Regions from separate parts of the Paucibacter soli genome, predicted to be linked through region 3. Evidence: predicted binding sites of a transcription regulator. Region 3 holds the regulator's gene; each other region holds the start of a gene.
What was found. Region 3 encodes FNR, which switches genes on or off when oxygen is low (the NO sensors DNR and NnrR bind a similar motif). Its sites were predicted from a motif close to TTGATNNNNATCAA; they were not measured.
Positions count from the first base shown of each region.

Region 1 (3,270 bases), on a different contig from region 3:
GGCATGCACGATGCGTTGGCTCTGGGTATCGATCACCTGCACCTGGTCATAGTCGGGCACGGCGAAGTTGACCCAGACCTGGCGCCCATCCGGCTGCGCCATCACGAACACCGGTTGCCCGGCCACCGGGATGCGCGCCACCTCGGCCCAGCTCTGCGTGTCCACCACCAGCACCTCGTGGCGGCCGATGGCGGGCAGATAGGCCAGGCGCCCGGCCACCGCCCAGCCGCGCAGATGCGGCATCTTGAACACGGGCAGCGGTTGCTGGCCACGCCCATAGCCAGGCAGGATGCGCTCGACCTTGGGCTCGGCGGCCCAGAGGTCGATCTTGGCCAGGCCGTCCTCGCCGAACAGGCCGGCGATGTAGTGGCGGCCGTCCGGCGTGACCAGGGCGTCATAGGGCTGGTGGCCCACATTCCTGAACTTGCTGATGCGCGGCGCCTTGGGCTCGGCGAGATCGGCCAGCCAGATCTCGTCGGCATCGAAGAGAGAAAAAATGAAACGCTGCCCGGGCAGATCGGCCAGGCCCACCACGCGCGAGAGCTTGCCCGGCGCGTACTCGGCCGGGATGTCGGCCACCAGGCTCAGGTCCTGGGCGTCGAAGACCTTGATGCCGCCGGGCTGGTAGTTCTGCGCCACCACCCAGCGCCCGTCCTGCGAGATCGCGCCGCCGATGGAGTTGCCGCTTTGCTGCACCCGCGCCACCACCGAGAGACTGGGCAGATGCAGCTTGCTGAGCGCGCCGTCACGGCCGAACACATAGGCGTAGGCACCATCGCGCGAGTACACCAGCGAGGCATGCGAGAGATCACCCAGGCCCTGCACCCGGCCCAGCGCGCTGCGCGTGCTGGTGTTGAGCAGTTGCAGGCTGCCGCTGGCACGCTCCACCACCAGGCCCAGATCACCGGTGCCCTGGATGCGGGCCGGCGCCTGAGGAGCTTGTGGCGCCTGCGCGCAGGCGGTGAGCAGCAGGGCCGCCGCGGCGGCACCCAAAAAACCCAGCTTCATGGTTTGCTTTCGGATAGAACGGCGACGGGCTCGCCCTGCAGCACGCCGGCCAGCCACTCAGCCTCCTCGGCGCTGAGCATGGTCTTCCAGCCCGGCATGGGTGTGCCGGGGCGGCCGTGGTAGATGACGGCGGCGATCGAGCCGCGTGGCAGCTCGCGCATCGCCTGCACATGGATGGCGGGGCCCAGGCCGCCGTTGAGCTGCATGCCGTGGCAGGAACCGCAGTCCTGCTTGAGCATGCGCAGCAAGGCCTGTTGACGCGCCGGCGCGGGCGATTGGGCCAGCGCTGCCGATGCAGCCAGCAGCAGCACCGCCGCCAACCCGACCCTCAGCCCCCTGCTCTTGCCCATCACCGCGCACCTCTTGATTCGATGTGCCAATGCTTGCTTGATGTCAATCAGTTGTCCTTGAACCAGTTCAAGGACGGGTCAGGCCCGCTGTTTTCACAATGGCCGCAAGCCTTCCGCATGGAGCAAGACGATGAGCCGACTGGACGAACCCCGCTACTTCAGCACCCCCAGCGTGACCCTGGTGGGTGCCGGTCCGGGCGACCCCGAATTGCTGACCCTGAAGGCTGCGCGCGCCCTCGCCGAGGCACGCCTGGTGCTGTATGACGCGCTGGTCTCGCCCGAGGTGCTGGCGCTGGCGCACCCCGAGGCCGAGCTGATCTATGTGGGCAAGCAAAGCGGCCACCACCACCTGAGCCAGGAGGCCATCATCGAGCTGATGATCCGCCTGGTGCGCGAGGGCCGCTCGCTGCTGCGCCTGAAGGGCGGCGACCCCTATATCTTCGGCCGCGGCGGCGAGGAGGCCGAGGCGCTGGCCGAGGCGGGCATCAGCTTCCAGACCATCCCCGGCATCAGCGCGGCGCAGGCCGCGGCGGCCGGCAGCGGCATCCCGCTCACGCACCGCGATCACGCCGGTGCCCTGGTGTTCGCCACCGGACATCTGCGTGCCGCCACCGATGGCTCGGCGGCGCACTGCGTGGACCTCGACTGGCCCATGCTGGCGCGCCCGCAGCAGACCGTGGTGATCTATATGGGCCTGAGCGGGCTGGAGATCATCAGCGCCAAGCTGATCGAGCATGGCCTGCCGGCCGACACGCCCGCGGCCCTGATCGCCAACGCCAGCCAGGCCAGCCAGCGCTGCCTGCGCGCCAGCCTGGCCGCCTTACCCACCCTGGCGCGCACGCAGGGCGTGCGCTCGCCCGCCCTGCTGGTGATCGGCCATGTGGCGGCACTGCACGAGAAGCTGGCGCCCTGGATGCAGGCCGCGCAAGCCGCTCACTGCACGGTGTAGCGCGCCAGGCGGCGCGGCTGCATGATGCGGATGTCGCGCCGGCAGATCTGGATCAGGCCCTCGTCCTCCAGCTCGCGCAGCACGCGCGAGAAGTACTCAGGCGTGAGCGACAGCCGCGCCGCCACGTTGGCCTTGCTGACCGGCAGAGAAACCGTGATGGGCTCGGCCGAGCCCTGGCCGTCGGTGCCGCCCTGTTCGAGCAGATAGCCCACCACGCGGTGCGCGCCGCTGTGCAGGCAGTAGGACTCCACATCGCGCAGCAGGCCCTGGATGCGCTGCGAAGCGCCGGCCAGCAAACGCAGCGCAAACGCCGGGTCGCGCTGCACCTGCGCGGTCAGCAGCGCCGCCGGCACGCGCAGCACCAGCGCCTCGGTGAGTGCCTGGGCACTGAAGCTGTAGGGCTGCTGGTTGAAGATCAGGGTATCGCCGATGCTCTGACCCGCCCCCACCAGCTCGAACACCTTCTCGGCGCCATGGCTGGCCACGGTGTAGAGCTTGACATGGCCGGTCACCACCAGGTGCACCGCGTCGCAGGCGTCGCCGGCATGCAGCAGCATGGTGCCGCGCTCCAGCCGCAGCGCCGCCACGCCCTCGCGGGCCATACCCTGCAAGTCAGCGTCCGACAGGCCCGCAAACAGCGGCAACACGGCCAGGTAACGCGGCACATCAAATACAGCAGCAGGCATATGGGGCTCCCCGGTGGATGGCGGTTTCTATGGCCGCGATTCTTGCCATCCAGGTCCGCGCCGGGTTGATCCGGATCAAATGTCGAGGGCCGCTAGTTCTTCAGAACTACCTGGCCTCAGCCGCCGACCGATGAATGGCTGGCAAGGCGCTGCGCATCGAGGATGCGAATGTCGCGCTTGTCCACTTCGATCAGGCCCGCCGCCTCCAGCTCATGCAGCACGCGCGAGAAGTATTCGGGCGTGAGCGAGAGCCGCGAGGCCACCGTGGCCTTGCTGA
Region 1 covers NZ_JBBHJW010000002.1:453,945-457,214, reverse strand. The annotation lists gene WG898_RS06795 (cytochrome D1 domain-containing protein) at 1-1,008, opposite strand, end outside; gene WG898_RS06790 (c-type cytochrome) at 1,005-1,358, opposite strand; gene cobA (uroporphyrinogen-III C-methyltransferase) at 1,489-2,307, shown strand; gene WG898_RS06780 (Crp/Fnr family transcriptional regulator) at 2,292-2,993, opposite strand; gene WG898_RS06775 (Crp/Fnr family transcriptional regulator) at 3,110-3,270, opposite strand, start outside.
Region 1: a site for FNR is predicted at 1,396-1,409, ahead of cobA (uroporphyrinogen-III C-methyltransferase). Genes of this name have one in related genera too.

Region 2 (3,270 bases), on a different contig from region 3:
TCGTGCGTGGCGCGCAGCATCAGGATGGAGCGCGCATCCGGCAGGGCATGGCCCATCGCCACGAAGTTGTACTGGCCGCCCACGCCCGAGACCATCTGGCCCGAGTCCAGCCCGTCCGACGAGGCCGCGCCCAGCAGGGTCAGCTTCATGGTGGTGTTGAACAGGCGCGCATCGCGGCGCTGGGCGCGCTTCAGGGCCTCGCTGCCCAGGGCGTCACCGTAGAGTTCGTTGATATGGGCGATGCGCGTCATCGAGATGCGCTCGAGCTGGGCCTCGGGCAGATCGCGCAGGCGCTGATAGAAATCGCGCGGGCCGAGGAAGAATCCGCCGTGCATGATGGTGGCCTGCAACCAGCGCTCGCCCAGCGCCGCCGCCACGCGCTCATCGTCCAGCGCCGTGCCGGTCGGCACGCGGCCGGGCAGCAGCGCACCCAGGCGCTCCAGATAGGCGATGTCTTGCGCCTCTAGCGGCGAGGCGATGCGGCCGCGCTCGGCCAGCGCCCGCAGCACCGCCAGGTCGGGGCGCTCGCCCACCCGGCCCGCATTGGCCAGTTCCTGCAGATCCAGGTCCTCGTACACGGCACGGCGTATCAGGCCGGCGTCGATCAGGCGCATGAAGCCGTTGACGAACATTTCCGAGCAACCGTAGAGCCCTTGCGCAAAGCCGCCGAGCTCGCGCCCGGCCAGCCCGTCGGGGCAGATCGAGGCGAGGATGTTGCGGTAGGCCTCGGGCTGGCGATCGCGCACGATCAGGCTTTGCGCCACCGCGTCGCCCAGCGAGCCGATGCCGATCTGCAGCGTGCCGCCGTCGCGCACCAGGCTGGAGGCATGCAGGCCGATGGCGTAGTCGGCCCAGCTGATCGAGGCGTTCGGCGGCCCGAACAACTCATGGCTGGCCTGCGGGCAACGCAGCAGCAAGATGTCCACCCGCTCCAGCGGCCACTGCGCCGCCGCGCCGGGCATGAAGGGCAGGCGCTCGTTCACCACCGCCACCTTCAGCAGCGGCCGGCCGGCGGCGGCCATGCGCTCGATCAGCTCCTGGGTCACGTCCGGGTTGCAGGACATCGAGAGCTGCAGAGCGCCGGCGGCGTCCTCGCGCAGCGCCACCGCCTGGGCGATCAGGTTCACGCCCTGGGCCATCATGTCGCGCGCCACAAAGCTGTAGTTGGTGCAGACGAAACCCTGCTGGGCCGCGTCGTTGTTGAGGTAGTCGCCGGTCTTGAAGAAGAACTCATGCACCTCGATATTGGGCGGCAGGGTCTGGGCGCGCGCCGCCTTCACATAGTCCAGGTCCGGGTAGTCGCCGAACACGCGCTCCAGCAGGGGCCCGAGGAAATGCTGCTCCAGCTCGGACTTGCCCACCGGCCGCTCCAGCGACAGCGCGGTGAAGATCTTGAGCCGCCGCGCCGGTGTCGCGGCGATGCGGCGGTAGAGCGCGTTGACCAAAGGGTTGGGCTTGCCCAGGCCGAGCGGGATCGCCAGCACGATGTCGCCCGGAATGCGTTCCAGCACCGCGTCCACCGCGGCTTCCAGGTCGTTCAGCGCCAGCATGGGCGCAGGATTCAGCATCGTCATCTCAGGTCTCCTTCCTGCATGTGTCCGCAGTGTCGGTGCATCTGATTCGGGCATTCTTGATTCTGGGCAAGTCAAGCGCTGGTGCGCGCTGCCGCCCGGCCCATCCCCCATTCCGGGGACGTGCGGCGCCGGGCAGGGCAAGCTGTGCTGCAATGGCCGGGCGCATCACGCCATTCCTCGCCATGCCGTTCAACGAGATCGACACACCACGCTGGCTGCCCATGCTGGGTCTCTGGGTCCAACGCCTGGGCCTGCTGCGCACCTGGCTCTTGCTGTGCGCCGGCGCGTTGATGCTGAGCCTGGGGCTGGCGCAGCTCGGCCTGACGCTGCTCGGTCAGGCCGACAATCTGGCCGCGGCCCTGGTGGCCAGCGGCATGGCGCTGGCCTGTACCGGCCTGAGCGCCTATCTGCTGCTGCGCCTGGTGCAGCATGTCGAGCGCGCGCAAGACGGCGTGCTGCGCCACGCCACCGAGGACCCACTCACCGGCACCCTGAACCGCCGCCATTTCCTCGACCTGGTGGAGCGCGAATGGTCGCGGGCGCGCCGCTACGACATGGCCTGCGCGTTGCTGCTGATGGATGTGGACCATTTCAAGCGCGTCAACGAGCGCTTCGGCCATCGCTGCGGCGACCAGGTGCTGCGCGAGATCGCCGCGGCCAGCGTCGAAACCCTGCGCCACGCCGATGTGCTGGCGCGTTTCGGCGGCGAGGAGTTCATCGTCTTCCTGCCGCATACCGACCCGCTCGGCGCGCTGGACGTGGCCGAGCGCATGCGCGAGCGCGTGGAGGCGCTGCAGCTGGCCTGGAACGGCGCCGAGCTGCGCGTCAGCGTCAGCCTGGGCGTGGCGGCACTGCATCCCGAGCATCTGACGCTGGATCAGCTGATCCACGACGCCGACGCCGCCCTGGCCGCGGCCAAGTCCGCGGGCCGCAACTGCGTGCGCGCCGGCGCCGGGCTGCTGCCCGGCAAGCCAAGCATGATGAATAACAACAACTGACGCCTGTTTCCCCCACATGCAAATGCTCGATGACGCCGCGGCCACCGCGGCACGCCTGCCCTATGCACGCCTGATACCCGCCGTGGCCCAGGCAATGCTGGACCTGCGTGCCGGCCACATCCACAGCTGCCCGCGCGCCGTGCTGCCGCTGCCCGAGGGCGGCAGCTACCTGGCCATGCCCTGCACCGACGCCCAATACGCGATCAGCAAGCTGGTCTCGGTGACGCCCGCCAACCAGGCCCTGGGCCTGCCCACCATCCAGGGGCTGGTGCTGGCCAGCGATGCCCGTAACGGCAGCCCGCTGGCGCTGCTGCATGGCGGCACGGTGACGGCGCGCCGCACCGCCGCGGTGAGCCTGCTGGGCATCCAGCGCCTGCTCGGCCGCGTGCCGCAAGACCTGACCCTGGTGGGCACGGGCGGCCAGGCCTGGTCGCATGCGCTAGCGCTGCTGGAGGTCTGGCCGGGCCTGCGCCTGCGCATCAAGGGGCGCGCCGGCGCCGCCGGCTTCGTACAGCGCCTGGCCGCGTCGGGCCTGGCGGCCACGGTCTGGCACGAGGGCGATGACTATGGAGATTGCGTGCTCGCCGCCACCACCTCGCTCAAGGCGGTGCTGCCCGACGAGGTGGCGAGCGAGACCCTGATCGTTGGCATCGGCAGCTTCCGCCCCGACATGGCCGAGCTGCCCGCCACCCAGGTGC
Region 2 covers NZ_JBBHJW010000008.1:55,231-58,500, forward strand. The annotation lists gene WG898_RS16655 (acetyl-CoA hydrolase/transferase C-terminal domain-containing protein) at 1-1,574, opposite strand, end outside; gene WG898_RS16660 (GGDEF domain-containing protein) at 1,727-2,572, shown strand; gene WG898_RS16665 (delta(1)-pyrroline-2-carboxylate reductase family protein) at 2,589-3,270, shown strand, end outside.
Region 2: a site for FNR is predicted at 1,631-1,644, ahead of WG898_RS16655 (acetyl-CoA hydrolase/transferase C-terminal domain-containing protein). Genes of this name have one in related genera too.

Region 3 (3,270 bases):
CGACGCTGGCCCCTGGAATGCCGAGAAGCTGGCCCGCAAGGGCGGCAAGCAGCTGGTCTGGCTGAGCCTGGGCCTGTGGACCGGCTTCAGCTTTGTCGGCTACTTTACGCCCATCAAGCTGCTGGGCAGCGAGGCCCTGGCGCTGAGCTTCGGGCCCTGGGAATGGTTCTGGGTGCTGTTCTACGGCTTTGCCACCTATGGCAACGCAGGCTATATGCGCGAGCAGGTCTGCAAATACATGTGTCCCTATGCGCGCTTCCAGAGCGCCATGTTCGACAAGGACACGTTGATCATCAGCTACGACGCCGAGCGCGGCGAGCCGCGCGGCGCGCGCGGGCGCAAGGCCGACCCGCAGCAGCTCGGGCTGGGCGCCTGCATAGACTGCAATCTGTGCGTGCATGTCTGCCCCACCGGCATCGACATCCGCCGTGGCCTGCAATACGAATGCATAGGCTGCGCCGCCTGCGTCGATGTATGCAACGGCGTGATGGACAAGATGGGCTATGCGCGTGGCCTGGTGCGCTACGACACCCAGAACGGCCTGGCGCAGCACCTGACCCGCAGCCAGCTGCTGGCGCGCATGTTCCGTCCGCGCGTGCTGATCTACACCGCCATCCTTCTCGTCGTCAGCACGGCATTGATGGCGAGCATTGCGCTGCGCACCACCTTCAAGGTGGACGTGGTGCGCGACCGGGCCGCGCTGGCGCGGCAGGTCGAGGACGGCTATGTGGAAAACGTCTACCGCCTGCAGATCATGAATGCCACCGAGCAGGAACAGCGCTTCACGCTGGCGGCCTCCGGCCTGCCGGGCCTGCGCATGCAGCCCGCGCCGGAGGTTGTGGCGGTCGGGCCCGCCGAAGCGCGCTGGATCTCGGTGGCGCTGCGTGTGCCGCCCGAGGTCGCGGCCAGCGCGGGCGCCGGCGCCCATGCGATCCAGTTCGAAATCCGCCGCCTCGCCAGCCCGGGTACCGACGCCGGTAGCCTGATGGAAAAATCAACCTTTGTGCTGCCGCGTTGAGCGGCGGCCAAGCGACCAGAAAGAGCAAGCCATGAGCAAACAGCAAGACCTGACCCCGGCCGACAAGCCTGCGCCCTGGTGGCGTGAACGCATGATGTGGCTGGTGGTGGGCGGCCCGTCGGTGGTGATCGTTGCCTGCATCGCCACGCTGACGCTGGCAATCCGCTTCCCGGATCCGGTCATCGAGACCAAGGCCCGTCCGTCGGCCGACAGTGCCGAAGAGCAGGGCGCGGCCCTGCAGCCCGCGATCAAGGCCCGCAACCATGCGGCGACGGGCGGCCACTGAGGCCGCAAACTCGCAAGCCGAGGGGGACGCATGGACGATGCAGCTTTGGAGCGCAGACCAGGTGACCGGCCGGGGCTGGTGCGTTCGGCCATGCTCATCCTCTGGCCGGCCTTCTTCATGGCCGGGGTGACCTTGGCGCTGGTGTTTGCGGTAGTGGACCCGAGCGACCTGAGCTGGTTCGGTGCGGCGCCGATGGCGCTGCCGCGCGCGGCGATCTACACGCTCAGCTTCTTCATCTTCTGGCTGCTCATCAGCATCGCAGCGGCGATGTCGCTGTACCTGTCCAAACAACAAAGCCCGCCGGAGGCGGGCTAGCGTCGGTCTGCGGCGAAGCCGCTCAGCAGGTGGTGCTGTTGACCAGCTTCTGCAGCCCCGGCTGATCCATGATGCGGATCTGGCGCTGCTTCACTTCCAGCAGGCCGTCTTCCTGGAACTTTGAGAAGGTGCGGCTGACCGTCTCCAGTTTCAGGCCCAGATAGCTGCCGATTTCCTCGCGCGTCATGCGCAGCACCAGGGCCGAGGCCGAGAAGCCACGCGCCTGCAGTCGCTGGGTGAGGTTGAGCAAGAAGGCCGCCAGGCGCTCCTCGGCACGCATGCTGCCCAAGAGCAGCATCACGCCATGGTCGCGCACGATTTCGCGGCTCATGATCTTGTGGAACTGATGCTGCAGATCGGTGAACTCGCGCGACAGCTCTTCCAGCTGGCTGTAGGGGATCACGCAGACCTGCGAGTCCTCCAGGGCCACGGCGTCGCAGCTGTGGCGGTCATTGCTGATGCCGTCAAGGCCCAGCAACTCGCCGGCCATCTGGAAGCCGGTGACCTGGTCGCGCCCGTCTTCGGACGACACACAGGTCTTGAAGAAACCGGTGCGCACCGCGTAGAGCGACTGGAAGGAGTCCCCGGTACGGAACAGCGTGTCGCCGCGTTCGACATTGCGGCGTGTGGCCACCAGGGCGTCCAGTTGATCCAGGTCACCCTTGGACAGGCCGACGGGCAAGCACAACTCCCGCAGGTTGCAACTGGAACAAGCTACCTTGAAGGGCTCGATCTTGATGGCGTGGTTGGCATTCATGTGGCGAATTATCGTGGCTGGCCCGGGAGCTGGGGCGGATTCCGCGCCCGACGGCGTGCCTGTGTGCATAGAGTTGAACATGATGCTCCTCAAGATTGACGCCATTCTTTCTCTATGCTTGCGCTGCAAGATTGACCCAAGTCAAACGCCGAGTCAACCGGCTTGGCACAGTACGGTCCCATGGAACCAAGAGTCGCTGAACCCCTGCCCGGCATTACCGAAGAAGTGTTGCGCCGCTTTGACGTTTCCGGCCCACGCTATACCTCCTACCCGACCGCAGACCGCTTCGTCGAGGCCTTTACGGCCTCCCAATATCGTCAGGCCTTGCAACAGCGTGCCCAAGGTGGGGTGGTGGGCGGCGGCGCGCCCTTGTCCATCTACGTGCATATCCCCTTTTGCGAGTCGGTCTGCTACTACTGCGCCTGCAACAAGGTCATCACCAAGCACCATGAAAAGGCGGCCGAGTACCTGGACGCGCTAGTCACGGAGATGGACCTGACGCTGGCGGACCTTGGGCGCACGCCGTCGGTATCGCAGCTGCATCTGGGCGGCGGTTCGCCGACCTTCCTCAGCGATGCGGAGTTGACGCGGCTGATGGACGACATCCGTAGTCGCTTCAAGCTGGCGCCCGGGGCTGAGGTGTCCATCGAGGTGGACCCGCGCACCGTCACCAACGAGCGCCTGCAGCATTTGCGTGGCCTGGGCTTCAACCGCCTGAGCTTTGGCGTGCAGGACTTCGACCCGGCGGTGCAGAAGGCCGTGCATCGCATGCAGAGCTACGAGAGCGTGGAAGCGCTGATGGTGCAGGCGCGTGCCCTGGGCTTCGAATCCACCAATGTGGACCTGATCTACGGCCTGCCGCAGCAGACGCCCGCGTCCTTTGCCCGCACCATC
Region 3 covers NZ_JBBHJW010000014.1:81,146-84,415, forward strand. The annotation lists gene ccoG (cytochrome c oxidase accessory protein CcoG) at 1-1,018, shown strand, start outside; gene WG898_RS23940 (hypothetical protein) at 1,050-1,304, shown strand; gene WG898_RS23945 (hypothetical protein) at 1,395-1,619, shown strand; gene fnr (fumarate/nitrate reduction transcriptional regulator Fnr) at 1,642-2,376, opposite strand; gene hemN (oxygen-independent coproporphyrinogen III oxidase) at 2,557-3,270, shown strand, end outside.